3 regions of the Streptomyces sp. NPDC025833 genome follow, and region 1 is predicted to be linked to each of the others. Evidence: riboswitches for the same ligand, from Rfam matches in the RefSeq annotation. Region 1 holds a riboswitch; each other region holds the start of a gene.
The links. A riboswitch is a leader RNA that binds a small molecule or an ion and turns the genes downstream of it on or off. The one in region 1 is predicted to bind glycine.
Positions count from the first base shown of each region.

Region 1 (9,610 bases):
GGACAGGACGTCCTCCATCGCCCGGGCGTCACGGCCGAGCTCCTCGGCGGCCGCGAGGAGGCGGCGCCGCTGGTCGTCCACGATGTGGCGCAGGGCGCGATCGGGCGGGCCGAGCCGTCCGGCGTCCGGGTCGAGCAGCCGGCGTTCCACCAGCCACCGGATCAACTCCGGTGCGAGCGAACCCAGTTCCTCCTTCTCGGCGCCGGGGTCCCGCGCGCCCGACAACGCGATCCGCTCCACCATGGCCAGGTAGGCCTCCTTCGCCCCGGAGTCCGCCGGCCGCCGGCCGGGCGGAGGGGTCTGCGCCGCATGCATGCGCGCACGATACGGGTGCCCCGCACCGCGGGCCAGACGGTCCCCTGCCCGGTGCGCGCCCGGCGGCCGGCCTGGCCGGGAGCGGACGCGCCGGTTTCGGACAGGGACGGGCGGACCGTCCTGCCGTTAACCTCTTGCCCGCCCGACTCCTCGGGTCCCCGGCGCGCCTCCCCTGCCCCACGCCCGCCGGAGACCGCCGGGGGTGCGGGTGTGTCCCCCCGGTCCGGCCGGTTCCGCGAGGCGAGGTTCGAGCCCTCGATTGGCATGCGCATGCTTATAACCCGAGGCGGCGCGACCCGGCGGATCCCCACGCCCACCTCTCGTTTCCTCCCACCCCACAAGGAGACCCGGTGTCACGGCTACGACGAATCACCCTGGCAGGACTCTCGCTCGTCACGGCGGCCGCGGGACTCGCGGCGCTGCCCGCGAGTGCCGGCGCGGCCCCCGCGGCCCCGGTGGTCCACCGCGCGGCGGCCCCGGCCCCGGCCGCCGCCGCGACGGCGCCCGACATCGACGTCACCCGGGTCCAGGCACACCTCACCGAGCTGAACGCGATAGCCGGCCGCAACGGCGGCACCCGCAGATCGACCACCCAGGGCTACCGCGACTCGGTCGCCTACGTGAAGGGCAAGCTCCAGGCGGCCGGTTACACCGTCACCGAGCAGCCCTGCACCTCCGGCTGCACCAGCGGCGCGGGCCCGAACCTGATAGCCGAGTGGCCCTCCGGCGACGCGTCGAAGGTGTACATGTTCGGCTCGCACCTGGACAGCGTCTCCGCCGGCCCCGGCATCAACGACAACGGCTCCGGCAGCGCGACCCTCCTGGAGGTGGCGCTGAAACTGGCCGAGACCCGTCCCACGATGGCCGCGCGCGTCCGCTTCGGCTGGTGGACGGACGAGGAGCAGGGCCTGAACGGCTCCGCCTTCTACGTCCGTTCGCTGACCTCCGCCCAGCGCTCCGCGATCAAGGCGTACTACAACTTCGACATGGTCGCCTCGCCCAACGGCGGCTACTTCATCAACCACGTCACCTCCGCCGCCGCCGCGCCGATGAAGGCGTACTGGGACTCGCTGAACCTCCAGCCCGAGGAGAACACCGAGGGCGCGGGCCGCTCCGACGACTACTCCTTCGAGAACTACGGCATCCCGACCTCCGGCTACGCCATGGGCGCGAGCGCCCGCAAGACCTCCGCGCAGGCCGCCAAGTGGGGCGGCACGGCCGGTGCCGCGTACGACGGCTGCTACCACTCCGCGTGCGACACCACCTCCAACATCAACGCCACCGGGCTGAACCGCAGCGCCGACGGTGTCGCCTACACCCTCTGGAAGCAGGCGGTCTCCGACTCCGCCCCGGCGAACGACTTCTCCCTCGCGGTGAGCCCCGCCACGGGCAGCGCCGACCCGGGCGGCTCGCTGACCGCCACCGTCTCCACGGCCACCACCGGCGGCTCCGCGCAGACCGTGAACCTGTCCGCCTCCGGCGCCCCGGCGGGCGTCACGGTCGCCTTCAGCCCGGCCTCGGTGACCTCCGGGGCCTCCTCCACGGCGACCGTCTCCGTGGGCTCGTCGGTGCCGCCGGGCACGTACGCCCTCACGATCACCGGCACCGGTTCCACCACGCACACCGCGTCGTACACGCTGACCGTCAAGGGCGCGGGCGGCTGCACCCCGACGCAGGTGATCTCCAACGGCGGCTTCGAGAGCGGCACGTCGCCGTGGACGGGCAGCACCGGGGCGATCGGCACGTTCAGCGGCCAGTCCGCGCACTCCGGCTCCCGGTACGCCTGGCTGGCGGGCTACGGCTCCGCGGCCACCGACAGCGTCGCCCAGACCCTCACCGTGCCGTCCGGCTGCGCGAAGGCGACCCTGAGGTACTGGCTGCACATCGACACCGCCGAGACGGGCACGACGGCCTACGACACCTTCCAGGTCAAGGTCAACGGGACCGCCAAGCAGACGTACTCCAACGCCGACGCGGGCACCGGGTACACCGAGCGCACCCTGGACCTCACGCCCTACCTCGGGCAGCAGATCACGCTGGCCTTCACCGGCACCGAGGACTCCGGCCTCCAGACCAGCTTCGTCGTCGACGACGCCACCCTGACGACCGGCTGAGCACGGCCCCGACGCGAAGGGGAGGCGCCCCGCGAGGAAGCGCCTCCCCTTCCGCACACCGGGCGGACGAAACCCTCTAGCACTCGATGATGTTCACCGCGAGGCCGCCGCGGGCCGTCTCCTTGTACTTCACGCTCATGTCGGCGCCGGTCTCCTTCATGGTCTTGATGACCTTGTCCAGGGACACCTTGTGCGAGCCGTCGCCGCGCATCGCCATCTTCGCCGCCGTGACCGCCTTCACCGCGGCCATGCCGTTGCGCTCGATGCACGGGATCTGCACCAGGCCGCCGACCGGGTCGCAGGTCAGGCCCAGGTTGTGCTCCATGCCGATCTCGGCCGCGTTCTCCACCTGCTCCGGCGAGCCGCCGAGCACCTCGGCGAAGGCGCCCGCGGCCATGGAGCACGCGGAGCCGACCTCGCCCTGGCAGCCGACCTCGGCGCCGGAGATGGACGCGTTCTCCTTGAACAGCATGCCGATCGCGCCGGCCGCCAGCAGGAAGCGGACGACCCCGTCCTCGTCGGCGCCGGGCACGAAGTCCATGTAGTAGTGCAGGACCGCCGGGATGATGCCGGCCGCGCCGTTGGTCGGCGCGGTCACCACCCGGCCGCCCGCCGCGTTCTCCTCGTTCACCGCCATCGCGTAGAGCGTGATCCACTCCATGGCGTGCGCCAGCGGATCGCCCTCGGCACGCAGCTGGCGGGCGGAGACGGCGGCGCGCCGGCGGACCTTCAGACCGCCGGGCAGGATGCCCTCCCGGGACATGCCGCGCCCCACGCACTCGCGCATCACGCGCCAGATCTCCAGCAGGCCGGCCCGGATCTCCTCCTCGGTGCGCCAGGCCCGCTCGTTCTCCAGCATCAGGGACGAGATCGACAGGCCCGTCTCCCGGGTCAGGCGGAGCAGCTCGTCACCGGTGCGGAACGGGTACTTCAGGACCGTGTCGTCCAGCACGATGCGGTCCGCGCCCACCGCGTCCTCGTCCACCACGAAGCCGCCGCCGACCGAGTAGTACGTCTTCGACAGCACCTCCGCCCCGGTGGCGTCGTAGGCCCAGACCGTCATGCCGTTGGCGTGGTACGGCAGCGCCTTGCGGCGGTGCAGCACCAGGTCGTCGTCGAAGGAGAACGCGATCTCGTGCTCGCCGAGCAGCGCGAGGCGGCCCTCCCGCTTGATCCGCTCCACGCGCTCGTCGGCCGTCTCCACGTCCACCGTGCGCGGCGAGGCACCCTCCAGACCGAGCAGCACCGCCTTCGGCGTGCCGTGGCCGTGGCCGGTCGCGCCCAGCGAGCCGTACAGCTCGCAGCGCACGGACGCCACGGAACCGAGCAGTTCCTCGTTGCGCAGCCGGCGGGCGAACATCCGCGCCGCGCGCATCGGGCCGACGGTGTGGGAGCTGGACGGGCCGATGCCGATCGAGAACAGGTCGAAGACCGAGATGGCCACGGGTGACTCCTCCATACGGGGGGTGATGCGAGGGGTGGTGCGGGGCGCGGGCACCGCGCACGCCGGTACGTCCAGTGTGCGCGGTACCCCGCGAAAGGTGACCTACTTGTTCAGACCGGGGTACAGCGGGTGCTTGTCGGCGAGCGCCTTCACGCGCGCCTTCAGCCCCTCCGCGTCGTACGACGGCTTCAGCGTCTCCGCGATCACGTCGGCGACCTCGGCGAAGTCCTCGGCCGTGAAGCCGCGGGTCGCCAGGGCCGGCGTGCCGATGCGCAGACCCGAGGTGACCATCGGCGGGCGCGGGTCGTTCGGGACGGCGTTGCGGTTGACCGTGATGCCGACCTCGTGGAGCCGGTCCTCGGCCTGCTGTCCGTCCAGCTCGGACGCGCGCAGGTCCACCAGGACCAGGTGCACGTCGGTGCCGCCGGACAGCACGTTCACCCCGGCCTCGCGGGCGTCGTCGGCCGTCAGCCGCTCGGCGAGGATGCGGGCACCCTCCACCGTACGGCGCTGGCGCTCCGCGAAGTCCGCCGAGGCGGCGACCTTGAAGGAGACCGCCTTGGCCGCGATCACGTGCTCCAGGGGGCCGCCCTGGAAGCCCGGGAAGACGGACGAGTTCAGCTTCTTCGCGAACTCCTTGCGGGCGAGGATGACACCGCCGCGCGGGCCGCCGAGCGTCTTGTGCGTGGTGGAGGTCACCACGTCCGCGTGCTCGACCGGGTTCGGGTGCAGACCGGCGGCCACCAGCCCGGCGAAGTGGGCCATGTCGACCCACAGGTACGCGCCGACCGCGTCGGCGATCCGGCGGAACTCCGCGAAGTCGAGCTGCCGGGGGTAGGCCGACCAGCCCGCGATGATCACCTTGGGGCGGTGCTCCTCGGCGAGCCGCTCGACCTCGGCCATGTCGACCCGGCCGGCCTCGTCCACGTGGTAGGCGACCACGTTGAACTGCTTGCCGGAGAAGTTCAGCCGCATCCCGTGGGTCAGGTGGCCGCCGTGCGCCAGGTCCAGGCCGAGGATGGTGTCCCCGGGCTGGGCCAGCGCGAACAGGGCCGCCTGGTTCGCGGAGGCGCCGGAGTGGGGCTGCACGTTGGCGTACTCGGCGCCGAACAGCTCCTTGACCCGGTCGATGGCGATCTGCTCGGCGACGTCGACGTGCTCGCAGCCGCCGTAGTAGCGGCGGCCCGGGTAGCCCTCGGCGTACTTGTTGGTGAGGACCGAGCCCTGCGCCTCCATGACCGCGAGCGGCGCGAAGTTCTCGGAGGCGATCATCTCCAGGGTCGACTGCTGGCGGTCCAGCTCGGCGTCGACCGCGGCGGCGATCTCCGGGTCCAGCTCGTGCAGGGGCGTGTTCAGGACAGTCATGTGACTACGACTCCTCAGCCGGCGGTGAAGGCGGTGTACTCGTCGGCGGAGAGCAGCTCGGCCGGCTCCTCCGAGACGCGTACCTTGAACAGCCAGCCGCCCTCGAAGGGGGCCGAGTTCACCAGCGAGGGGTCGTTGACGACGTCCTCGTTGACCTCCGTGATCTCACCGCTGACCGGCGAGTACAGGTCGGAGACCGACTTCGTGGACTCCAGCTCGCCGCAGGTGTCGCCCGCGGTCACCGTGGAGCCGGCCTCGGGGAGCTGGACGAAGACGACGTCACCGAGCGCGTTGGCGGCGTGCTCCGTGATGCCGACCGTCGAGACGCCGTCCTCGGCGTCCGACAGCCACTCGTGCTCCTTGCTGAAACGCAGCTGCTGGGGGTTGCTCATGGCCTGAATTCTCCTGTACGCGCGGGAGTGCTGATGACGGGGGAGTGAGGAAACCGCTGGTGGGCGGGTGAGTGTGCGCAGGGTCACGCGCCGGCCACGGGACCGGGCCCCGCCCGCGACCGCGCCCGGTCGCTACTTCTGACGCTTGTAGAAGGGCAGCGCCACGACCTCGTACGGCTCGTGGCTTCCCCGGATGTCCACGCCGACACCCGCGGTGCCCGGCGCCGCGTGCTCCGCGTCCACGTAGGCGATCGCGATCGGCTTGCCCAGGGTGGGGGAGGGGGCGCCGGAGGTGACCTCGCCGACCACCTCGCCGCCGGCGACGACGGCGTACCCGGCGCGCGGCACCCGGCGGCCCTCGGCGACCAGGCCGACGAGCTTGCGCGGGGGCTTGGAGGCGGCCCGCTCGGCGGCCTCCGCGAGCGCCTCGCGCCCGACGAAGTCGCCCTCCTTCTCGAACTTCACCACACGGCCCAGACCGGCGTCGAACGGGGTCAGGGAGGTGGTCAGCTCGTGCCCGTACAGCGGCATGCCCGCCTCCAGGCGCAGCGTGTCCCGGCAGGACAGGCCGCACGGCACCAGGCCGGCGCCCTCGCCCGCCGCGGTCAGCGCCTGCCACAGCTCCACGGCGTGCTCCGGCTTCACGAACAGCTCGAAGCCGTCCTCGCCGGTGTAGCCGGTCCGGGCGATCAGCGCGGGGACACCGGCGACGGTGCCGGGCAGGCCGGCGTAGTACTTCAGGCCGTCCAGGTCGGCGTCGGTGAGCGACTTCAGGATGCCGGGGGACTCCGGGCCCTGGACCGCGATCAGCGCGTAGGCGTCCCGGTCGTCGCGGACCTCGGCGTCGAAGCCGGCGGCGCGCTCGGTCAGCGCGTCCAGGACCACCTGGGCGTTGGAGGCGTTGGCCACGACCAGGTACTCGGTCTCGGCCAGCCGGTAGACGATCAGGTCGTCCAGGATGCCGCCGTCGGCCTGGCAGATCATGGTGTAGCGGGCGCGGCCGACGCCGACGGAGGCGATGTCGCCGACCAGGGCGAAGTTCAGCAGGGCGGCGGCCCCGGCGCCGGTGACGGCGATCTCGCCCATGTGGGACAGGTCGAAGAGCCCGGCCCGGGTGCGCACGGCGACGTGCTCGTCGCGCTCGGAGCCGTAGCGCAGGGGCATGTCCCAGCCGGCGAAGTCGGTCATCGTCGCACCGAGCGAGCGGTGCAGCGCGTCCAGCGCGGTGTGGCGGAGTTCGGTACTGCTCATCGGTCGGTCGTCTCCCAGGGCACAGGGATGGGGCGAGGAAAGTTCCTCCCCATCTGTCATCGGAACCTGAGAGGTTCGCCTCGACCGCCCCGCGGGGTGGTCACGGCTTGCACCTTGGGTGGAGCCGCCGTCACGGCGGCCCGCTTTTCAGATGTGCCTCGCCCACGCGGTAACGGTGCCTGAGAGATTCAAGGGAGGGACTTGCTCCTTCGGCGCCCCAGCGAGGACTGCTGGGAACTCTCCCGCGCGGATTCGAACGGCCGGTATGCAGTTGGCGGGCACATCATTGCACGCCGCGCCCCGGCCCGTCAGGGTCCGCATCTGTAACCGACCTGTGGCACTACGCGCATGAACCGCCGACCGTTGCGCATTACCTTCTCTTTACACGCGACGGGTACGGGTCATGACCGTGCCCACTGGGGAGGACGATCACGGTGAACAGGACATCGGCCTACGCCGCCGGCGCCGGTCTCGCGGTGCCGGAGCAGCCCTCCGTCCCGGCCCGCGAGCGCTCCGCGGACCGTCCCGCGCCGGTCGTCCGCGACCTGCGCGACCGCGCCGGCCGCAGCCCGCACGCCCTGCTCTTCGGCCCCCGCGACCTGGTGGTCGTCACCGGCCTGCCCGGCAGCGGCAAGTCCACCCTGATGCACCGCGCGGTCGCCGGCCACCGCGTCGACTCCCAGGACACCCGCGACCGCTGGGACGCCCGCATGCCGCGCCGGCTCCCGTACGCGCTGTACCGCCCGCTGGTCCGCCTCGCCCACTACGCCGGGCTCCGCCGGGCCCTGCGCACCGGTGAGGGCGTCGTCGTGCACGACTGCGGCACCCAGCCCTGGGTGCGCGCCTGGCTGGGCCGCGAGGCCCGGCGGCGCGGCGCCACCCTGCACCTGCTGCTCCTCGACGTCACCCCCGGCCGGGCCCGGGAGGGCCAGCGCGAACGCGGCCGGGGCGTCTCCCGCTACGCCTTCCGCCGCCACCGCCGGGCCACCGCCCGCCTGCTGGGCGCGGTGGAGAGGGGCGAACTCCCCGCCGGCTGCGGCGCGGCGGTGCTGCTGGACCGGGACGCGGCGGACGTCCTCGTCCGCGTGGGCTTCACGGGATGAGGGACTGTCACCGCCACCCGATAGCCTTCAGGCTCCCGACAGTGGTTCCCAGCAGGCGGTAGGCAGATGGACTTCCCGGCGGACATTCCCGCGGACTTCCCGGCACAGGCGCACCCCCACCCGCACGGCGGTTGGCCCGGCAACGAACTGGAGGAGGTGCTGTCGGCCTCCCTCGGCATCCCCACGGCGGGCGGCCGGATCGTCGAGGTCCTCGGCCGCAGCCTCCTGTGGATCCCGCTGCCCTCCGGCGGCGGCCCGGACAGCGGCCAGCTCGACCTGCCGACGCTGGAGGCCGAAGGCCAGGCGTACGTCCCGGTGTTCAGCTCCGAGGAGCAGCTCCGGCTGGCGGCCGGGCCCCACATGTCGTACACCGTCGCCCCGGCGGTGGAGTTCGCCCGCGGCCTGCCCCCGCAGGTCGGCCTCGCCCTCAACCCCGACGGCGTGGTCGGCATGCCCCTGCCGCCGCAGGCCGTGGCCGAGCTGTGCCGCGCCGGCCGCACCCCGCTCGACGGCCCGGGCACCGGCGGCCGGGTCCGCCTCTTCGAGCCCGACTGGCAGGACGACCCGGTCGACTTCCTCGCCGCGGCCTCCGCCGAGTTCGCCGACACCGGCGTGGTCCTCACCGCGCGCCGCTGCCTCGCGGCCGTCGAGACGGCCGACCCGGTGATGTTCGTCGGCGTGGAACTCTCCCAGTGGGAGGGCGACCTGCGCGCCCTGCCCCTCCAGGCACTGGGCCGGGCCCTGGGCAAAGTCCCGGTCAATTGGCCGGTCAACCTGGTCCTGCTGGACGTGACCGACGATCCGGTCGCCGGCTGGCTGAAACAGCACGTCCGCCCGTTCTACCAGCACGGTCACTGAGCCGCCCGCGGGGGGCGCGCGACCGCGCGGCGAGGTACGGGCACCCGCACCGGCGAACGGGCACGGGGCCCGGGCGTGCCGGACGCTTAAGCTGTTCCCCAACGCGGGACGACTCCCAGAAGGGCCGGTACGACAGGTGAGCGCGAGCCACAGCGGCAGCGTCGAGCACATGGTGCGCCAGGTCACGCCCGGACGCTACGACGCGTACGAGGCCCTGCTGCGCGCCCTCGCCACCCCGTCCGCCGGCCAGATCTGGATGCTCCTGTGGCACGGTCAGGCCGGCTCCCGGGACGCCCAGTACGGGGACATGGAGGTGGACGGCTTCCACTACGCCCCCTGCGTGACCTCCGCCCAGGAGCTGTCGGCCAGTGGCTGGAACCGCTCCTACGAGGTGGTCGACGGCCTGGACGTGGCCCGCACCCTCTACCCCGACCACTACGGCCTCTGGCTCAACCCGCACGCCCCGGGCGGCGGCGTCGGCGTGCCCTGGCTGGACCTGCGCCGCATCGCCGCCGGACTGGAGCGCCAGCCGGCCGGCCCGCTGCGCCTGTCCGAACCCGGCATCGAGATCCCGCAGTTCTACGCCCTGCTCGCGCAGAACGCGCACCGCACCCCCGCGCTCCGCTCGCTGCGCCGCGCCTGGGTGCAGCCCGCGCTCGGGGCGCCGTACCTCGCCATCGGCCTGGACGTGTACGACACCTCGCCCGCCGCGGTCGACTCGGTCCGCGGGATGATGCAGAGCTCCGTCGGCGCGGTCCCGGACGGCCT
Region 1 is NZ_JBVHNF010000003.1:127,624-137,233, forward strand. It holds gene ACZ4K2_RS05675 (helix-turn-helix transcriptional regulator) at 1-315, opposite strand, end outside; gene ACZ4K2_RS05680 (M28 family peptidase) at 690-2,429, shown strand; gene ACZ4K2_RS05685 (L-serine ammonia-lyase) at 2,506-3,873, opposite strand; gene glyA (serine hydroxymethyltransferase) at 3,976-5,238, opposite strand; gene gcvH (glycine cleavage system protein GcvH) at 5,253-5,630, opposite strand; gene gcvT (glycine cleavage system aminomethyltransferase GcvT) at 5,763-6,881, opposite strand; glycine riboswitch at 6,925-7,038, opposite strand; glycine riboswitch at 7,039-7,136, opposite strand; gene ACZ4K2_RS05705 (AAA family ATPase) at 7,316-7,984, shown strand; gene ACZ4K2_RS05710 (enhanced serine sensitivity protein SseB) at 8,051-8,842, shown strand; gene ACZ4K2_RS05715 (enhanced serine sensitivity protein SseB C-terminal domain-containing protein) at 9,012-9,610, shown strand, end outside.

Region 2 (9,610 bases), on a different contig from region 1:
GCCGGCCGTTACTTGGACGACCGGGCCGTGTGCCTCGACGAGGCAGCCCGGCGCCGCGCCCGCCAGAGCATCAGCCCGCGAGAACACACCCTCGGCACGCCCAACGCGCGAGGACACCGCCATCCGCCAGGCGGCCCACACCAACGTCCTTGTTGGACTTCCTGCTTCAACTCCCGCATGGGCGGCGCGACTTCCGCGCCTGCTCCAGCGTTTCGACGCGAACGGCCGGACCAGCTGACGCTGAAGTCCCGGCGCGGAAGGGCAGCGCCCGACAGGAGTGGACCGCCGTCGAGGCCCCGACTGGGCGGCGGCCGGCGCTCATTAAATAGGGATACCTAGAAGCGCGCCTACGGATAGCTCCCGGGAGGGTGCTGAGGAGAGAGTGCCCCAGCGACGACGCAAGATCCTCTGCGTCACCGCTGCTGTCCACAAGAGGCAGTCTCCCCCCTCCCCCTGAGGAGTTCCCCATGCGTGGAGCATCCATACGCACTTCCGAGGCGGTTGTCATGGTTGCGACAAGCTTTGTGGGTGCGAGCGCACTCGGTTCGGCTTCCGCCGCCCCCGGCCGGCCCGCGCGGGCCGCCGGCCCCCTCGCATCGCGCCAGGCTTCCCCCGCCGTCATAGCCGCCGCCGCGCACGCCCATGCGACGGCAACCGGCGTGACCGAGGACGACGTGCTGACGGCCACGGACGCCCTTCAGGACGCCAACGGCAAGAAGCACGTCCGGTTCCAGCGCACGCACGACGGCCTCGCGGTGCTGGGCGCCGATCTGATCGTTCACCTGGACGCCCGCGACCAGTACCTGGGCGTGACCCGAGCGACCCCCGCGCGATCTCCCTCGCCAGCACCACACCGAAGAAGTCCGCCGCCGACGCCAGGGCCGCGGCGGCCGACGCGGCCGCGGGCAAGGCCGGCCAGGCCGAGCTGGTCGTGAGCGCCCTGGCGGGCAAGACACCGGTCCTCGCCTACCGGATACGTGTCACCGCCAAGGCGACCTCGACCGACACCGGCGTGCGGGACGTCATCGTCGACGCCACCACCGGCAAGGTGCTGAGCAACGCCCCGACGGCATAGGAAAACAGACATCGCACGGAACCTTCTCCGCTCCTCCCGACACCGGAGTGCCGCCCGGCCGATCGACGTAATCCGGTGTGCATGGGGCGGCGTGGATTCGCGAGTGAGCGCCTGCACGCGATCCACATGTTCACGGACATGTGGGACCGGACACGGAAGAATTCCCGCCGGGCATGCTCGGCATCAAGTGAGATTAGGTGTCAGCCCGTTGTCGGCCCTGTGGCAGCACTTGACGGCCTGTTGCTCCGCCCGTAAGTTCTCGTGCCCGAGGATCACCACAACCGAACACGCCGCCATCGATCCTGCGCGGGAGAGCCCGTCCCTTCGGGGACGGCGCCGAAGGAGCAAATCCTCCCCGGAAACTCTCAGGCACCCCTACCGCACAGCGGAGGCGGACTCTGGAAAGCAGACGCCCCACGCGTCTCGCCCACGGTGCAAGCCGCTTCCTTCTACGCGGTGAAGCTCTCAGGCTCATGACAGAGGGGGAGGGCCATCTGGCCGCACGCGCCCGCGCGTGCTCCACCCTCCAGGAGCCTCGACGACTCACCCGTTCCTCGCACCCTGGCGTGTCCGCTCTCTCCCGCCACCGGACGCGGGCCCCGGGGCGCCGCGGCATCAGCCGCGCGCACTCACGCCGCCGACCTGCCGTCGGTGAGTCCCGGCGCAACGGCCCGGACACCGGCAACGGCGTGGATGCGCTGATCACGCCGCTCCCAGCCTGCTCTCACGTCGCGTGCAGCCCCGTTCGCAAGGAGCGCCCATGTCCCAGACGTTCCCGTCGTTCCCGTCCTTCTCCGGTGACACGGATCCCGAGTTGTCGGCCGCCGTGGAGAGCGAGGACGACGCACGACTCGCCGCCGAACGGGCCGGAAAGCTGTTCGGCGCAGCGCATGCCCGCGTGCTCTGCCGCCCCGGTCCCGAGGCCAACACACTGGTGATGTCCGCGCTCCTCCGGCAGGGCGACACCGTGCTCGTGCCGCATCCATGGCCGGACCCCGACCCCACCTCGACACCCCAGGCGCATCCGGACGGCCCGGCGGACCGCTACGACCTCATCCGTTACCCCCTGCACGGCTGCCACTCCCCCGCCTGCACCGAGCACGTGCGCCGGATCGCCGAGAGCCGACGCCCCCGGCTCATCATCGCGGGCCGCCCGGAGTACCCACGGCACGTCGACTACGCGGGACTGCGTCGGGCCGCCGACGCGGTCGGCGCACTGCTGCTGGTGGACATGGCGAACGTCGCCGGACCGGTCGCGGCCGGACTCCACGCCGGCCCCCTGCCCTACGCCCACATCGCCACCACCACCACACATCCTCATGTCGGCGGCGTCGTGCTCACCGATGACCCCGCCATCGCGCGAACCCTCGACACAGCCGCCTTCCCCGGCCAACAGGCCGACAGCCCGTGCTGGGGCACGGCCGAACGGGCCGCGGCCTTCCGCCACGCGGCCTCACCACAGTTCCGGGACCACCAGACACGCAGCCTGCGCGCCGCCCGCCTCCTCGCCGCCCGCCTCCTCGCCGACGACATCGCCGAAGCAGGAGTACGCGTCCTGACCGGCACCACCGAGACCGACCACCTGCTGATGTCACTGCCCGGCGGGTACGCGAACCGCCCGGACGCCGCACAAGCCCTCGACGAACTCGGCGTCGCCCCACGGCGGATCACGGCCCCCTCCACCACCGACACGCCCGCGGCACACCTGACGCTGAGCCTCGACGTCTCCCACCTACCGACGCTGTGCCGCGACGACACAGAACTTCGCACCGTGAACGAGGCAGTCGCCCACGTCCTCGCTCGTACCACCAGAGAACCAGGCCCGGGGGCACCAAGGCCCCGACGCAGGGACTGACCGCGTCAAGCAACGAGGCTGGAGTGCTGGTGATGGTCTCGCACGTCTTGCTGAGCCGGGTGACCGACGCCGACGCGAACACTGTGGCGCGTACGCGTGCCGAGGCGGTGGCGGCGAACGTAACCGTGCGCCGCGGCCACGTCGTGCTGATCGAGAGCGGCAACGAAGCCCTGGACACGGTCTCGTGGGTGTATGCCGATGGGCACCTCGTTGACGGGATCGTCCCCGGGAGCCTTCTTGGTCGCGTTAAGGCGCTTGCGGACGCCGGGCAGCCCAAGACCACCACGGTCGGCAGGTACCTGCTGTACGCCCAGCCGATCCGCCTCGAAGGCCACCGGGTCGCGGCGGTCGTGCGGGTGGAACTGACGCCGTACGCGACGTCAGAGCGGCGCAGCCTGGCCATGTCGCTCGTCCTGGGTGGCATCACGATCCTGCTCGCCGGCGTCGTCGCGTACCTCGTGGTGGGTCGTGCGTTGCGGGTGGTTCACGAGATGGCCGCTCTTGCCGACGACTGGGGGGATCACGAACCCGGGCGCCGATTCGACCTCGGCGTTCCTCGCGACGAATTCGGAGAGCTCGGTCGGACTCTCGATCGCCTGCTCGGCCGCATAGACAACGCGCTCGCTGACGAGCGCCGCCTCACCGATGAGATCGCCCACGAGTTGCGGACGCCCCTGACGGTCCTGCGGGGCGAGGCACAGCTGGCGCAGCTCTCCGGTCATGACCTCGCGCCCGAGTCCGTTCTGAGGGAGGTCGACCGCTTGAACACTGCCATCACGACGATTCTGAGTGCCGCCCGGACACGGACCGGTGACGGCGCCCGCTGCGATCTCAGGACGGCGGCACGACAGACGATAGCCGGCCGCTCCATCGAGCTGCCATCCCGACCGGCGTCGCCGTCGCCGTGGCGGGCGAACTCGTCGTGGCCGTGTTGTCACCCCTGCTGGAGAACGGCCTGCGCCATGCGAGCTCGCATGTTCGGGTCACGGCGCGCATCCAGCCCCAGGACGTCGTGGTCGATGTCCTCGACGATGGTCCGGGATTCCATCCGGCGGAGGTCGACCGGGTCTTCGATGCGGGCGTGACCAGCGGCGACGGGCACGGGTTGGGGCTGGCCGTGGTGCGGCGTCTCGCCGCGTCCGCAGGAGTGGCGGTCCGTGCGATCGCGGATGGTCACGGACGCGTCGAAGTGACCTTCCCCGCACCGTAGACGATCGCGTGGTCAGGTTGTGTGCAGGTCGACCGGGTCAACCTGCACCGCATGACAACGACAGGCGAACCCCGCACACGCCACAGCGGGCGGCTGATGCCGAACAAGGTTCCCGAGGTCACCATCTGGTTCTGGGTGATCAAGATCCTGTGCACGACCGTCGGTGAGAGTTTCGCCGACTGGATCAACATGAAGCTGGGCGTCGGCCTGGTGAACACGGCCTGGATCTTCACCGCGGGGTTCGTAGGGGTTCTGGGCGTCCAGCTTCGACTGAAGCGGTACGCCCCCTTCCCGTACTGGCTGACCGTGGTCGTCGTCAGTGTCACGGGCACGCTGTACACCGACATCCTCACCGACCGACTCGACGTGCCCCTGTGGATCAGCTCAGCAGTGTTCTCGGTCCTGCTCGCGGTTGTCTTCGGCGTGTGGTGGCTGCGCGAGCGCACCCTCTCGATCCACTCGGTCACGACGCTGCCGCGCGAGTCGTTCTACTGGCTCGCCGTTCTCGTCACCTTCGCGCTCGGCACCGCGACCGGCGACTGGACCCTCGAACTCACCGGCTGGAGCCCGGGATTCTCGGTCCTGCTGCCGCTCGGCCTCATCGCGGCGATCACGCTGCTGCGGAAGTCAGGCGCGAACCCGGTGCTGTCCTTCTGGCTCGCCTACATCCTGACCCGCCCGCTGGGCGCCAACATCGGCGACTGGCTCGCCTCCCCGAAGGTCGCACAGCCGGGCGAGCCGACCGGCCTCGCGCTGGGCACCTCCACCACCAGCCTGATCTTCCTCGGCTTGATCCTGGCGACTGTCGTCTACCTGACGGTGACGCGCTCCGACGTGACCGAGGCCTACGACGCCACGCACACCCCGCAGATCACCGCCGACCATCGCAGGGAGCGCATCGCACTGGCCGGCTTCGGTCTCCTCGCCTTCCTCACCGGGGGCCTGCTGCTCTGGGCGCACGGCCAGCCACACGTCGGCCCGGCGCCGGAGGCCGACGCCACCTCCACCGTCCACCTTGCCCCCGGCCAGGCCGTGGAGAAGTTCCCGCCCGCGAAGGTCAACGCACTGAAGGCACTCGCGTCGACCTCGCTCAAGGACGCACGGTCGGGTCACGCGACCGGAGCCCACACCGCTGCCCAGTCGCTGCGAGACCTATGGGATGCCGACCAAGCCTCGTTGCAGCCGCTGGACGACACCGGTTGGACCTTCATCGACGCCCAGATGGACCAGGTCCTGAAGACCTTCGGCATCGACCACCCGAACCCGCCGATGTCGCCGGCGCAACAGGAAGCGGAACTCACCACCCTCCTCGCGGACATGCGCTGACAGACGTGATCGGCGCCGGGACGGCAGTCGCTGTAGGTGTTACGGCTCCGTGGCCTTCCGCCACGGAGCCCGCGCAGGAATCCACTTGGCGGACCACCGGGAGCACTGCTACGTTTCCGAAGGCCGTGCTGGAGAACAAGGAGGTGGTACCCGTGAACGCAGTATCGACATGGGTGCTCCCCCCTGGGGTCACGGTCGGACGATAGGTCGTCCGGGAGCGCCGTTCACGAGCACTCCCGAAAGGCACGACCATGCGCTTCACCTCTGAGAAGCATCTCGGCGACGGCGTCCTCGAACGCGAATTCACCCTCGGTGAGATCCCCGGCATTCTGTGGACTCCTGCCTCCGCGTCCGCGCCGACACCGCTGATCCTGATCGGCCCCCCACCGCTCGGGCTGCGCAAGATGTATCCCCGGCTGGCGGGGCGGGCCCGGCACTACGCGGCGGCGTACGGCTTCGCCGCGGCCACCATCGAGCTTCCCGGGAGCGGCGACCGGCCCCGTTGGCCCGCCGTCGAACAGGCCCGCGCCGACCTGCGCCGGGCGGTGGAAGCAGGCGAGCCGGTCGGTGACAAGGTGGTCGACGCCCTCATCCTCCCGCTGGTCGAGAAGGCCGTCCCGGAATGGCGAGCCGCCCTGGACGCCATCCTGTCGCTGCCCGGGATCGGCGGCCCGGTCGGGTACGAGGGGGGAGTGATCTCCATCGGCATCCGGCTGGCCGTGGTCGAGCCGCGCGTCGTGGCCGCCGGTTTCTTCGCCGGGAGTTTCGTGCCCGCCGCCATGTTCGAGGAGGCCCGTCAGGTCACCATTCCGCTGCAGGTCCTGCTGCAGTGGGACGATGAAGGGAACGACCGGCAGGCGGCCCTGGACCTGTACGACGCCTTCGGCTCCGAGGAGAAGACGCTGCATGCCAACGTGGGCGGGCACACTGGCGTCCCTCGGTTCGAGCTCGACGCCGGGGCCCGGTTCTTCGCCCGCCACCTGAAGTGAAGCCGAACGGGCAGGCCATCCGCAGACACGTGACAGCGGTACACGAACGGTTCCCCAGTCGTGTCACGCCGACGGCGACCGATGCGATGGACGACCTGCTCACCGGCTGACACAGCGAGCGCCTGCCGGACTGGCTCGTCGCCGTCCGGCAGGACTGGCCTGCCCGGCCTCCGCACGCTCGCCGTCGAGACCGAGAAAGACCGTGTCGCCCAGAACCTCACCCGGTCCCTGGGTACCCCCGCGTTCCAGCCGCGTCAGTCGCGGGAATTGCCGAAGAGGAGGCGGTAGGCGATCAGCAGGACCAGGGAGCCGCCGATGGCCGCGCCCCAGGTGGCGAGGTCGAAGAACTGGTTCTGTACGGGCCGGTCGAGGAACTTGGCGGAGAGCCAGCCGCCGGTGAAGGCGCCGGCGATCCCGATGAGGGTGGTGCCGATGAGGCCGCCCGGGTCGCGTCCCGGCAGGAGTATCTTGGCGATGGCTCCGGCCAGGAGTCCGAGGATGATCCAGCTGAGGATTCCCATGAGGTGACGCTGCTTTCCGATGAGGTCCGGCGGACGCTGGGGGGCCGGCAGGCCCGGGGTGGAGTTCGCCCGGAGCGGGTGGTTGCGGGCTGGTCAGGCCCGCGGTGTGCCGTTGCCCGGCTGATCTGCAGGGCGGCCGACGGTGTCACCGGGTGCGGTGCGGATGACGGGCGGAGTCGTGGTCCCACGCGAAGTCGCCCGCACTGTGGTCGGCGTCTGGTCGGACTTCATCGCTTTGACCTCGCTCTTGAGGATGCGGGCGGATTTGCCCAAGGAACGGGCGGCCTCGGGAAGCCTCTTGGCACCGAAGATCAATATGACGACGGCGAGGACGATGGCCAGTTCGCTGATGCCGAGCATGAGTTCCGTCTTCTCCCTGGTGGCAGTCGGCAGGGTGGCTAGAGGTGACTGGCGATGGCGGGCATCAGGTCCCGAAACGTGCGGCCGTCGGCCGGTTGTCCAATGGTGGACATGTGCCATCCACCGCCGGAGCGGTGGACCTTGGCCATGATCTGGGCGGTGTGGGAGCCGCCGCCGGAGAGGGTGTAGCGGGCCAGTTCCTGACCGGTGTTCTCGTCGATGAGGCGGCAGAAGGCGTTCTGCACCTCGGCGAAGGTCTGCCCGGTGAAGGAGTTGACGGTGAAGATGATCTGGTCGACGTGGGCAGGCAGGCGCAGCAGGTCGACGAGGATGGATTCGTCGTCACCGCCCTGCCCGGCACCGCCGACGAGGTTGTCGCCGCTGTGGCGGACCGAGCCGTCGTCGCTGACCAGGTGCTGGAAGAAGACGACGTCGATCGGCTCGTTGCCGGCGAAGAGCACCGCGGAGGCGTCGAGGTCGATCTCGCGCGGACCGGTGAGCTTGGCGAGGAAGCCCTTGCGGGGCGCCGCCTGCCAGCCCAGCCCCATCCGCACGACGCCGAGCGGTTGCCCGGTGCTCTTCTCCAGGCTGATCTGCTGGCCCTTGGTCAGCGTGACTGTCACCGATTTCCTCCTGGTACTCGGGGGCGGAGCGCGATGCCCGGTAGTGCATGGGATAGCCCAGATGAATCTACAGCACTGTAGAAGCAGTGAGTTGGGACGCGCCCGGTCCTGCCCGATACGCCATGGCCCGGCGCACCGGCTCGGCGTGCGCCCCCTCCCGTGGGAGCGGTGTCAGTCCCGGAATGGAAGAGAGGGGCCGGCGAAGTCCGGGCTGCTGTAACCAGGTCTTGCGTTCCGCGGGGCGGGATGCGGGGCGGGGCGGGACCGCAACGCGCGGGTGGGTAGCTGGTGCAGCTCACGGCGCAGGAACGGGAGCAGCCCACGGTGAAGGAGGGCTCGATGCCACGCCGCGCGGGCTCGGGCGAGGGAGGCGGTATCCGGCTGCGGGTTGCGGGTCGTGGCGCGATGCCGGGCTGCGGTGAGCACGAGTGCGGTGCCCGCAGCCGCGGCGGCGAGCACCGCCACGGCCCCGGCGACCCAGCCGGCCCGGATCAGCGCGACGGCGAGGGGCTGTTGGGTGTCGGCCAGCCGGAGCCCGTAGCCGAGGAGGAGGAAAATGGCCGTCGCCGCGGCGGACAGGACGGGCGTAAGCACGGCCAGTGCCGACAGCAGCCCATTCCCGGCGGTGGCGGGCACGGGCTCGCGGGGCCGGCCGGCGGGGGCCGGGTCGGCCGCGATCCGCAGCCGCAGCAGGGCGGCGTACTCCGCGGCCGCTTCCGCGGCGATCGCGTCGGCCGCAGTCAGCGCCCGCGCGCGCAACTGATCGGCAGTGACGTTCCCGGCCGACTGGTGCAGGGCCTCGCGGATGTCAGCTTCGTCGAGCGCGACGTGCAGCATCCGGTCGAAGTCTGCTCGGTCGACGGCTTCGAGGCGGCCGGACTCGATCATGAAGGTCCCCCGATCATGCGGTGCGGGCCGTGGCCGGCTTCTTGCGTGACGCCGGCCTCTCGGCGACGCGGCCGGCCGGCCGGCGTGTGGCAGCGGACATGCTCGCCGCGGGCGGGCCGGACGCACGATCCGGCCCGCCCGTAGAACGTGGTCGGTCAGACGTTGACGCCGAAGTCGGAGGCGATGCCCGCCAGTCCGGAGGCGTAGCCCTGGCCGACCGCGCGGAACTTCCACTCCGCGCCGTTGCGGTACAGCTCGCCGAAAACCATCGCGGTCTCGGTCGCGGCGTCCTCGGACAGGTCGTAGCGGGCCAGCTCGGCACCGTCCGCCTGGTTGACGACGCGGATGAAGGCGTTGCGGACCTGGCCGAAGCTCTGGCCGCGGTTCTCGGCGTCGTGGATCGAGACGGGGAAGACGATCCGGGCGACGTCGGCGGGGACGCCGGTCAGGTTGACCTTGACGGCCTCGTCGTCGCCCTCTCCCTCACCGGTGAGGTTGTCACCGGTGTGCTCCACCGAACCGTCGGGGCTCTTCAGGTTGTTGAAGAAGACGAAGTGCTGGTCGGAAAGCACCTTGCCGGACTCGTCGACCATCAGCGCGGAGGCGTCGAGGTCGTAGTCGGTGCCCGTGGTCGTGCGGACGTCCCATCCGAGGCCGACCAGAACGGCGGTCAGACCCGGCGCCTCCTTGCTCAGCGAGACATTGCCGCCTTTGGAGAGGCTCACACCCATGTCGCATCCCTCTTCGTGTCCAAGGGCCGGGC
Region 2 is NZ_JBVHNF010000033.1:23,514-33,123, forward strand. It holds gene ACZ4K2_RS35520 (hypothetical protein) at 660-935, shown strand; gene ACZ4K2_RS35525 (PepSY domain-containing protein) at 833-1,075, shown strand; glycine riboswitch at 1,373-1,466, shown strand; glycine riboswitch at 1,472-1,557, shown strand; gene ACZ4K2_RS35530 (PLP-dependent aminotransferase family protein) at 1,836-2,930, shown strand; partial or broken gene ACZ4K2_RS35535 (histidine kinase dimerization/phospho-acceptor domain-containing protein) at 3,422-3,679, shown strand; gene ACZ4K2_RS35540 (ATP-binding protein) at 3,859-4,140, shown strand; gene ACZ4K2_RS35545 (COG4705 family protein) at 4,192-5,466, shown strand; gene ACZ4K2_RS35550 (alpha/beta hydrolase) at 5,718-6,455, shown strand; gene ACZ4K2_RS35555 (GlsB/YeaQ/YmgE family stress response membrane protein) at 6,710-6,976, opposite strand; gene tatA (Sec-independent protein translocase subunit TatA) at 7,070-7,336, opposite strand; gene ACZ4K2_RS35565 (TerD family protein) at 7,375-7,959, opposite strand; gene ACZ4K2_RS35570 (hypothetical protein) at 8,131-8,847, opposite strand; gene ACZ4K2_RS35575 (TerD family protein) at 9,003-9,578, opposite strand.
Region 2: it holds a riboswitch for glycine, as region 1 does, so the genes downstream of both, ACZ4K2_RS35530 (PLP-dependent aminotransferase family protein) here and gcvT (glycine cleavage system aminomethyltransferase GcvT) in region 1, are expected to answer to the same signal.

Region 3 (9,610 bases), on a different contig from region 1:
TCACCGTGTTCGGCTGGATGTCCACGGCACGGGTCGTCTGGTCGGTCTCCACCTCGCTGCGCGAGAGGGAGTACGTCCTGGCCGCGGAGTTCATGGGGGTGAGGCCCTGGCGGATCGTCCTGCGGCACATCATCCCCAACCTCGGTTCCCTGCTCGTCGTCAACCTGACCCTGGGAGTGGTCGCCACCGTGCTCAGTGAGACCGCCCTGTCCTTCCTCGGCTTCGGAGTGCAGCCCCCGGACGTGTCGCTGGGCACGATGCTCGCCGACGGCTCCGGCACGATCACCAGCGCGCCGTGGCTGTTCGGCTACCCGGCCGCCCTGGTGGTGCTGCTGACGGTGTCCATGACCCTGATCGGGGACGGGCTGCGGGACGCGCTCGACCCGACGTCCGTCACCGGCGCCGCGGGGGGCCGGCGATGACGCTGACGGCCCCAGGCACGCATCCGCAAGCGGAACCCGCCACGCCGACGCCGGTGCTGTCGGTGCGGGACCTGAACGTCTCCTTCCCCTCCGAGGCCGGTCCGGTACGAGCCGTACGGGACGTCAGCTTCGACGTCCACCGCGGGCGCACGCTGGGCATCGTGGGCGAGTCCGGATCGGGCAAGTCCGCGACGGCGATGGGCATCATGGGACTGTTGCCCGGGTCCGCGAACGTGTCGGGCCGAGTGCTGCTGGGCGGCCGTGACCTGGTCGGGCTCGACGACCGACGGCTGTCCGCCGTACGCGGCAACGACATCGGCATGGTCTTCCAGGATCCGCTGTCCGCGCTGACCCCCATCTTCTCCGTCGGCCGTCAGCTGTCCGACGCTCTGCGCGTCCATCAGAAGCTCACGAAGCAGGCCGCGTGGACCCGCGCGGTCGAACTCCTGGACCTGGTTGGCATCCCGGACCCACGGCGCAACGCGCGGTCGTTCCCGCACGAGTTCTCCGGCGGCATGCGCCAACGCGTGGTCATCGCCCTGGCGATGGCGAACTCGCCGTCGGTCATCGTCGCCGACGAGCCGACCACCGCCCTCGACGTGACGGTGCAGGCACAGATCCTCGGCGTCCTACGAACGGCCCAGGCCGAGACCGGTGCGGCCTTGGTGCTGATCACCCACGATCTGGGGGTGGTCGCCGGATACGCCGACGACGTCGCCGTGATGTACGCGGGCCGGATCGTGGAACAGGCGAGCGCCCGGGAGCTGTTCGCGCGGCCGACCATGCCGTACACCATCGGACTCCTTGGGGCGGTCCCCCGGCCGGAGGCGCGGGCGGGCCGCCCGCTGGTGCCGATCGCGGGTGAACCACCGTCACTGATAGAGCTCCCGGCAGGATGCTCCTTCGCAAACCGCTGTCCCGCGGCTGTCGGGTCCTGCCGCACGCACGAACCGGAGCTGACCACGGTCCCCGGGCACGGGCAGGTGGCCTGCCTGCGCGCCGACGAGTTGGCCGAAGGCACATGGGCGGCCGACAGGCTCTACCCGCAGGCGGCGGAGGCCGAAGGGCAGGCCGAGCCCGGCCCGGACGCCGATGCCGACGCCGACGCCGACGCCGACGCCGACGCCGAGACGGTGCTGCGGGTCACCGGCCTGACCAAGACGTTCCCGCTCACCAAGGGAGCCCTCCTCAGACGCCGGGTCGGGACGCTGCACGCGGTCAGCGACGTCAGCTTCGAACTGCGAGCCGGCGAGACCCTCGGTCTGGTCGGCGAGTCCGGAAGCGGAAAGACCACCACCCTGCTGGAGATCATGCGGCTCGGGCGACCAGAGCACGGTCTGATCGACATCGCGGGCACGGACGTCGCCGCCCCGGCCTTCGCCGAGCAGAGGCGGAGACTACGGCGCGCCGTGCAGATCGTCATGCAGGACCCCATGGGATCGCTCGACCCGCGCCTGCCCGTCTTCCAGCTCCTCGCCGAACCGCTCCAGGCGGTGGGCGCGGATCGGGCGGCGATCCGGACCCGGGTGGGCGAACTCCTCGCCCTGGTAGGGCTGGACGCCTCGGTGGCGGACCGCTTCCCGGCGGCCCTCTCCGGCGGTCAGCGTCAACGCGTGGGCATCGCACGGGCGTTGGCGACCGAGCCGCGGATCGTGATCCTGGACGAACCGGTGTCCGCCCTCGACGTGTCCGTCCAGGCCGGCGTCATCAACCTGCTCGCCCGGCTGCAGCGCGAACTGGGCCTGGCGTACCTGATCGTGGCGCACGACCTCGCGGTGATGCGCCATGTGTCCGACCGGATTGCGGTCATGTACCTGGGGCACATCGTGGAGATCGGTGACACCGAGGAACTCTTCGCGGACGCCCGGCACCCTTACACACAGGCCCTGCTGTCCGCGATCCCGGTACCCGATCCGCAACTGGAGCGCGCCCGCGAGCACATCGTGCTGGAGGGCGAGCAGCCCAGTGCGTCGCGCCTGCCGCAGGGGTGTGTCTTCGTCGACCGGTGTCCGCTGCACCGGTTGCTCGACGACGGACTGCGGCAGCGGTGCCGTACCGAGCGTCCGGCCCTGCACCCCACGGGGTCCGGCTCCGGCCACCGCTCCGCCTGTCACGCCCGCTGACCGCCCTCGCGACCTCTGTTCCGCAGCGCCGCCGCGCCGTGCGGCGTCCCACCCCCACGAAGAAATGGATCCACTCGCCATGCGACCGAGAACCGCCCCGGCCTCCGTACTCACCCTGGCCCTCGCCCTGACGGCCACCGCCTGCAGTTCCTCCGGTGCCGACGCGCCGGACGCCGGAGGGTCGGCCAAGGGCGCGACCCCCGCCGTGGCGTCGGCGAAGGTCGACTACAACCCCCAGCCCTACGACAACATCAAGGACGGAGGGACCTATACCACGCCCGGGACCTTCGACGACCAGGGCAACCCGTTCAACGCCAATGCCACCCTCACCGCCACCCGGGTGTGGTTCTGGTACAACCCCGATGTCATCACCTACTCCCCCACCGGCGACGTGCAGTACAACCCGGACTACCTCAGCGACGTCAAGGTCAGTGTCACCGGCGGCAACCAGCGAGTCGTCCTCACCCTCAATCCCAAGGCCGCCTACAACGACGGCACCCCGATCGACTGGCGGGCGGTCAAGGCCACCTGGCAGGCCAACAACGGCTCCGACAAGGATTACAACGCGAGCAACACCGAGGGGTACCGGAGCATCACCTCGGTCACCCGCGGTGCCGACGACAAGCAGGCCGTCATCGACTTCAAGGGCGTGGACCCCTGGTGGTCCAGCCTGTTCACCACGCTGCTGAACCCCAAGGCCGCGACGGTTGCCAACTTCAACGACGCCTACGTGAAGAAGGCCCACCCCGAATGGGGCGCCGGTCCGTACACCGTCGGCACCTTCGACACCAAGAGCGGCAACCTCACCTTCGTCCGGAACCCGAAATGGTGGGGGAAGAAGGGCAAGCTCGACAAGCGGATCTACGTCAACCTGGACTCGTCCGCGGCGACCAACGCGTTCAAGAACGGCCAGGTCGACTACGCCACCACGGGCAGCGCGGAGGGCCTGAAGCAGGTCAGCGGCGTCACCGGCACGGAAATCCGCCGCGGCGGCAGCCCGTTCGAGTACTCGCTGTACGTGAACTCGAAGTCCGCCGCCCTTCGGGACGTGCGGGTACGCAAGGCGCTGTTGCAGAGCGTCGACCGGACACAGATCGCCAAGATTCAGTTCCAGGGACTTGACTACTCCGAGCCGCTTCCCGGTTCGGCGCTCCTCTACAGCTTCCAGAAGGGGTACGAGGACAACGTCTCGTCGGTGATCAAGTACGCGCCAGGCGACGCCAGGAAGACCCTGGAGTCCGCCGGCTGGAAGGCCGGCAAGGACGGCATCCGCGAGAAGGCCGGCACCAGGCTCACCGTCCGCTACACCCTGCTCGGCGACGACCCGCTGGACAAGGCCACGGCCAACGCATTCGCCGCGATGCTGAAGCCGGTCGGCATCGGCGTCGACATCAAGAAGGCCGACGAGGCGGACTTCTCCAAGATCCTCAGCGATCGCGACTTCGACCTCTTCCTGTCCGGCAACCGTTCCACGGACCCCTTCGGCGCGCGCTACCTCTACCAGTTCTACGGCACCGACAGCGACTCCAACCTGACCGGTACCGGCACCCCGGAGCTGGACAAGCAGATCCACGCCGCCTCCGAGATATCCGACCCCGCCAAGCAGATCGCCCGCGCCAACGCCATCGAACGTGAGGAACTGGCGCAGTACGCCTTCCTGCCCCTCTTCAGCGGTCCGTCCGTCTACGGCGTCAAGAAAGGGCTGGCCAACGTCGGCGCCACGATATTCGGCACGCCGCTGCCGGAGACCGTCGGCTGGCAGAAGTAGCTCACGAGCGTGGCGGCCGCCCGGCGCGTCCGGTCACGCTGCGCTCGTGTCGTAGCCGGCCAGGAAGGGGCGCACCAGGGCGAGCAGGGCCTCCGGCCGGTGCAGCGGGATGATGTGGCCGCAGTCGTCGATGACGTGTCCGATGAGATTGTCGGTGACGGGCCCGAGTCGGCGTTCGCGGGAATGCGCTGCGCCGAACAGCTTTCCGGCCCGTTCGGCGGCGAGTCGTGCGTCGTCCTCGCTCTCCACGGCGGCCGACAACTCGGGATCCGTGTCAGCGGGAAAGGACAAGAACAACGGGAACATCTGGGACATGGGCGCTCCTTGCGAACGGGGCTGCACGCGACGTGAGAGCAGGCTGAGAGCGGCGTGATCAGCGCATCCACGCCGTTGCCGGTGTCCGGGCCGTTGCGCCGGGACTCACCGACGGCAGGTCGGCGGCGTGAGTGCCCGCAGCTGATGCCGCGGCGCCCCGGGGCCCGCGTCCGGTGGCGGGAGAGAGCGGACACGCCAGGGTGTGAGGAACGGGTGAGTCATCGAGGCTCCTGGAGGGTGGAGCACGCGCGGGCGCGTGCGGCCAGATGGCCCTCCCCCTCTGTCATGAGCCTGAGAGCTTCACCGCGTAGAAGGAAGCGGCTTGCACCGTGGGCGAGACGCGTGGGGCGTCTGCTTTCCAGAGTCCGCCTCCGCTATGCGGTAGGGGTGCCTGAGAGTTTCCGGGGAGGATTTGCTCCTTCGACGCCGTCCCCGAAGGGACGGGCTCTCCCGCGCAGGATCGATGGCGGCGTGTTCGGTTGTGGTGCTCCTCGGGCACGAGAACTTACGGGCGGAGCAACAGGCCGTCAAGTGCTGCCACCGGCCCGACAACGGGCCGACACCTAATCCCACTTGATGCCGAGCATGTCGGCGAGAAATCCGGCTCCACGAGGTGGGTGGTGCTATGGCTTTTCAGGGTGAGCTCGCACAAATCACGCGACGCGGCGGCAGGCGCGCTGTGGGAAAAGCAGCGACAGCCGAAAACCTCGGTAAGACGACGGCATAAAGAGAACAGGCATAGAGAAGAATCTCTCCGCTCCTTCCCGCGGTCTGAGTGCCGCCAGGCCGTTCGACGTTGATCGGAGCAGGCGGGACGAAACGGAACGCAAGGTGATCACCAGCATGTGCACGGGCATGCGTGCCCAGGCGTGCGGAAGAGCCTTCGGCGAGGAAGGCTCGCCGCCGAGCATGCCCCGATGTCCGGGCCGTCCGTGAACACCGCGTCACTGCCGCTCTTGCGCAAGGCCGGCGTCACCTGCTGAGCCGACAAGGGCCACGGACGCGCCGGGAGTACGGTCCGCATCCCGTAGTGGGGTCGGCAGGGGACGCTTTCCGCAGGGCGAAAGGCCGTCAACCGGCCCCACGCGCAGATCCGAGCCCTGGTCGAGCAGGCCGTCGCCACCCTCAAGTCCTGGCGACTCCTCCACAAGATCCGTTGCTCGGCCAACCGCGAAAAACGCGCAAGCACACCAAGCCTCTGGTGGAGACGGATTTCTTGGTCGAAAACCCATCTACCAGGGGCTTTACCTGCCTGTCACCCAACTGAGCTGAGCAGCGGCCAAGTTGAAGGGCTGACTGGCCGCAAGGGAAGCATCATAAACTGCCACCTTTGCGCAAGCGTTGCCATACCATTGCGGCAATCTTTCATGCGCAGACTGGCCGATTATTGGACCCTTTTAGGGATGTTCGCCGCCTTTACTTCTGTGAAATTTTCCTTTTGTTCCAATCGCCGCAAAGGCAAGCTATTTCTATCGGCCGAATGCCTGTCGGGTACCTGACAGGCCACCTTTCGGGCTGTCACTGTTCTGGTCACTCACCCACATGACGGAACCCCGTCAAGGGCCGAACCGGGCTACTCATCAGTGGCCCGCAAAGGAGTCGTCTGTGAGCAGCAAGTCCGTCCTTGGTGGCATAGCCTTCACCGCCGCCCTCGTCGTCGCCGCGCAGACCAGCGTCGCCCTCGCGGCCGACGGAACCCCCGTCACCCACAAACCGCTCTCCGTCGTCCGGCTGACGCCGGCTCAGGAGGTTGCGCTCGGCAAGAGCCAGGCCGCCCCCGTGGCCGAGAAGCTAGGCCTCGGATCCAATGAGCGGCTGCAGGTCGTCGCTGTGACTGCCGACTCCGACGGCGTCCACCACCTGCGCTACCACCGCACGTACAAGGGCCTGCCCGTCATCGGTGGCGACCTGGTCGCCCACGAGAGCGCCGGCGGCGTGATCCGCTCCGTCCAGCACGGCATCGGCGCGATCGACCTCGCCGGCATCAAGCCGAAGGTGTCCGCGGACAAGGCGCGCGCACAGGCCCTCGCCGCCGCTCGCACGTGGACCGCCCAAGGACGCTACGCCGCCAAGGGTCTTGCCAAGGACGCCACCGCGGCCAAGCCCGAGCTGGTCGTCTACGCCGCGTCCGGCTCCCCGCGCCTGGGCTGGCGGACCGCCGTCGACGGCACCCAGACCGACGGCACCCCCAGCCACCGCCTGGTCGTCACCGACGCCCACACCGGTACGGTCCTGTTCCAGACGGAGACCATCGCCTCCTTCGCCCCGACCGGGTACACCACGACGGACGGGAAGACCGCAAAGGCCAAGCCCACCGCTGCGGCCACCGGCACCGGTACCGGCTACTACGTCGGCTCGGTCCCGCTCACCACTTCAGTCTCCGGCACCACCTACACCCTGAAGGACCCGAGCCGGGGCGGTATCTACACCAACGACCTGGGCAACAAGACCAGCGGCAGCGGCACCACCTACACCGACACCGACAACGCCTGGGGCGACGGCGCCCTGTCCAACCGCCAGACGGTGGGGGTCGACGCGCAGTTCGGCGGAGCGACGACCTGGGACTTCTACAAGGACACCTTCAACCGCAACGGCATCAAGAACGACGGCAAGGGCCAGCTGAGCAAGGTCCACTACGGCAACGGCTACAACAACGCCTACTGGAGCGACTCGACCTTCAGCATCACCTACGGCGACGGCACCAGCAACGCCAAGCCGTTCACCGCGCTCGACGTGGCCGGCCACGAGTTCAGCCACGGCGTCACCAGCGCCACCGCCGGCCTGAACTACTCCGGCGAGTCCGGCGGCCTGAACGAGGCCACTTCCGACATCCTCGGCACGGCCGTCGAGTGGAAGGGCAACCTGTCCACCGACAAGCCCGACTACCTGATCGGCGAAGAGCTGAACCTTCGCGGCAACGGCAGCCCACTGCGCTACCAGGACAAGCCCTCCAAGGACGGCAGCTCGGCTGACTACTGGTCGTCCTCGGTGAAGAACCTCGACGTGCACTACTCGTCGGGCGTCGCCAACCACTTCTTCTACTTGCTGTCCGAGGGCAGCGGTGCGAAGACGATCAACGGAGTGTCCTACAACTCCCCGACATACGACGGCTCCACGGTCACCGGCATCGGCCGGGACAAGGCGATCGCGATCTGGTACCGCGCGCTGACCACGTACTTCACGTCCACCACCGACTACGCGGGCGCCCGCACCGGCACCCTCAACGCGGCCAAGGACCTGTACGGCAGCGGCTCCGCCGAGTACAACGCGGTCGCGGCGGCCTGGTCTGCGGTCAACGTCAAGTGACCCGGGTGTAAATCACGGAATGTGTGCTGAAGCCGGCGTGGGGAGCGGCCCGGCACACAGGCCCGATCCGGTCAGCCAGACCGGATCGGGCGTGGGCGGCTGCTCCGCGGAGGCCGGGAGCCTTCTGTGTGCCCACAGGCTGGCGAGGAGCATCAGCTGGCCCCGAGGGACACTCGATCATGGAGGTGTCCCGCCGGCTGCGGATCACTGCGGACACGGTCCGCACCTGGCGGCGTCGCTTCATCGAGCGGGGACTGGACGGCTTGTGCGACTGGCGGGCGTTCGCCCTGGCCCCGCACCGGACACAGACGTTCAAGCTGTCCACCGACCCGCTGTTCATCGACAAGGTCCGCGACGTCGTCGGTCGGCAGGTGGGGTCCGTGTTCGAGGCGTGGCCAGGCGGCCCAGGGGAGCGGGTTGTGTGGTCATCGCTCCCCCGGACCTGGTGCCCCGACCGTGGCGTGGCGGCGAGCAAGGTACGCGACTCTGCTCGCCGGACGCGGTGTGAGGGCCAGCCATGACGGGCGCAACGGTGACATGGCACAGCCGCCCCGCCTCTTCCAGGGTGGTTCCGTGCCGGATGCCGATGCACCCGGCTCAGCCGTGGACTCCCGGGCTGACGCAGGTGGCGACGGTCGCGCCGTCCGCCTGGGCGTCGAGGGTTTCGGAGGCGGTGGGGCGGTGGGCGGGTGAGGCCACGGCTCATTCGAAGGCGGACGCACTCTTCTTCCGGCCCATCGTCGCCCATGGGCCGAGTGCGAACCTGTCACTGTCCCGTCGTACTTCCAGGGCACTCGCGCCACCGAAGTGCGCGGGAACGAGCAACTCCCGTTCATCAGCCGCCCTCCCCAGAATCCGACGGCGACTGGTCACCGCTTGTTCCGGGGCCAGGCAGGCGTTGCTGTTGCAGCAGGGCTCAAGGATCTGCACCGGGCTGTGCAGCAGATCTCCGACGAAGACGGCCCGGTCGCTGCCGGAAGCGAGCCGCAGTACGGATGAGCCGGGAGTGTGACCGGGTGCGGACTCCAGGGTGAGGTGTTCGTCGATCCGGTGGAGGCCGTCCCACAGCACGGCCTGTCCGGCCTGGTGGATGGGCGCGATGCTGTCTTCGTATATGAGGCGGTCGACCTCCCGCGCGCCGTTCCCGTACGCGTTATCCGGACCGTAGTGGAAGTCGTCGGCGGCCGGAATGAGGTATTGGGCGTTGGGGAACGCCGGTACCCACTGCCCGTCCTCGTCGACGGTGTTCCAGCCGACGTGATCGACGTGGAGATGGGTGTTGACGACGACGTCGACATCCTGCGGGCGGACGCCGGCCCTAGCCAAGAGGCCGAGGAGATCACTTCGGGAGTGGTGGAACGGCCCCATGCCCGGTCGCTCGCGCCCGTTCCCCGCTCCGGTGTCGATGAGAACGGTCCGGCCCGCGCTGCGCAGCACCCAGCTCTGCAGAGCAAGCACCACCAAGTCGCTGTCCGGCTCCCAGTGGTCCGGTACCAGCCAGTCCCGGTTGTCCTTCCACACATCGGCGGCAACTCCCGGGAACATGCCGGAGGCAGGCAGGAACGGTCCGTGCCACTCAACAACCCGGATGACCTCGACGTCCCCCAGCACCATGCTCTGCGCACTCTCATTCTCGTTCGTCACACGATCGACCTTAAGGAAGGTCGAACGATCGT
Region 3 is NZ_JBVHNF010000011.1:299,103-308,712, forward strand. It holds gene ACZ4K2_RS21615 (ABC transporter permease) at 1-422, shown strand, start outside; gene ACZ4K2_RS21620 (dipeptide ABC transporter ATP-binding protein) at 419-2,545, shown strand; gene ACZ4K2_RS21625 (ABC transporter family substrate-binding protein) at 2,625-4,313, shown strand; partial or broken gene ACZ4K2_RS21630 (alpha/beta hydrolase) at 4,347-4,490, opposite strand; glycine riboswitch at 4,907-4,992, opposite strand; glycine riboswitch at 4,998-5,091, opposite strand; partial or broken gene ACZ4K2_RS21635 (transposase family protein) at 5,536-5,800, shown strand; gene ACZ4K2_RS21640 (M4 family metallopeptidase) at 6,234-7,934, shown strand; partial or broken gene ACZ4K2_RS21645 (helix-turn-helix domain-containing protein) at 8,099-8,299, shown strand; gene ACZ4K2_RS21650 (MBL fold metallo-hydrolase) at 8,637-9,578, opposite strand.
Region 3: it holds a riboswitch for glycine, as region 1 does, so the genes downstream of both, ACZ4K2_RS21630 (alpha/beta hydrolase) here and gcvT (glycine cleavage system aminomethyltransferase GcvT) in region 1, are expected to answer to the same signal.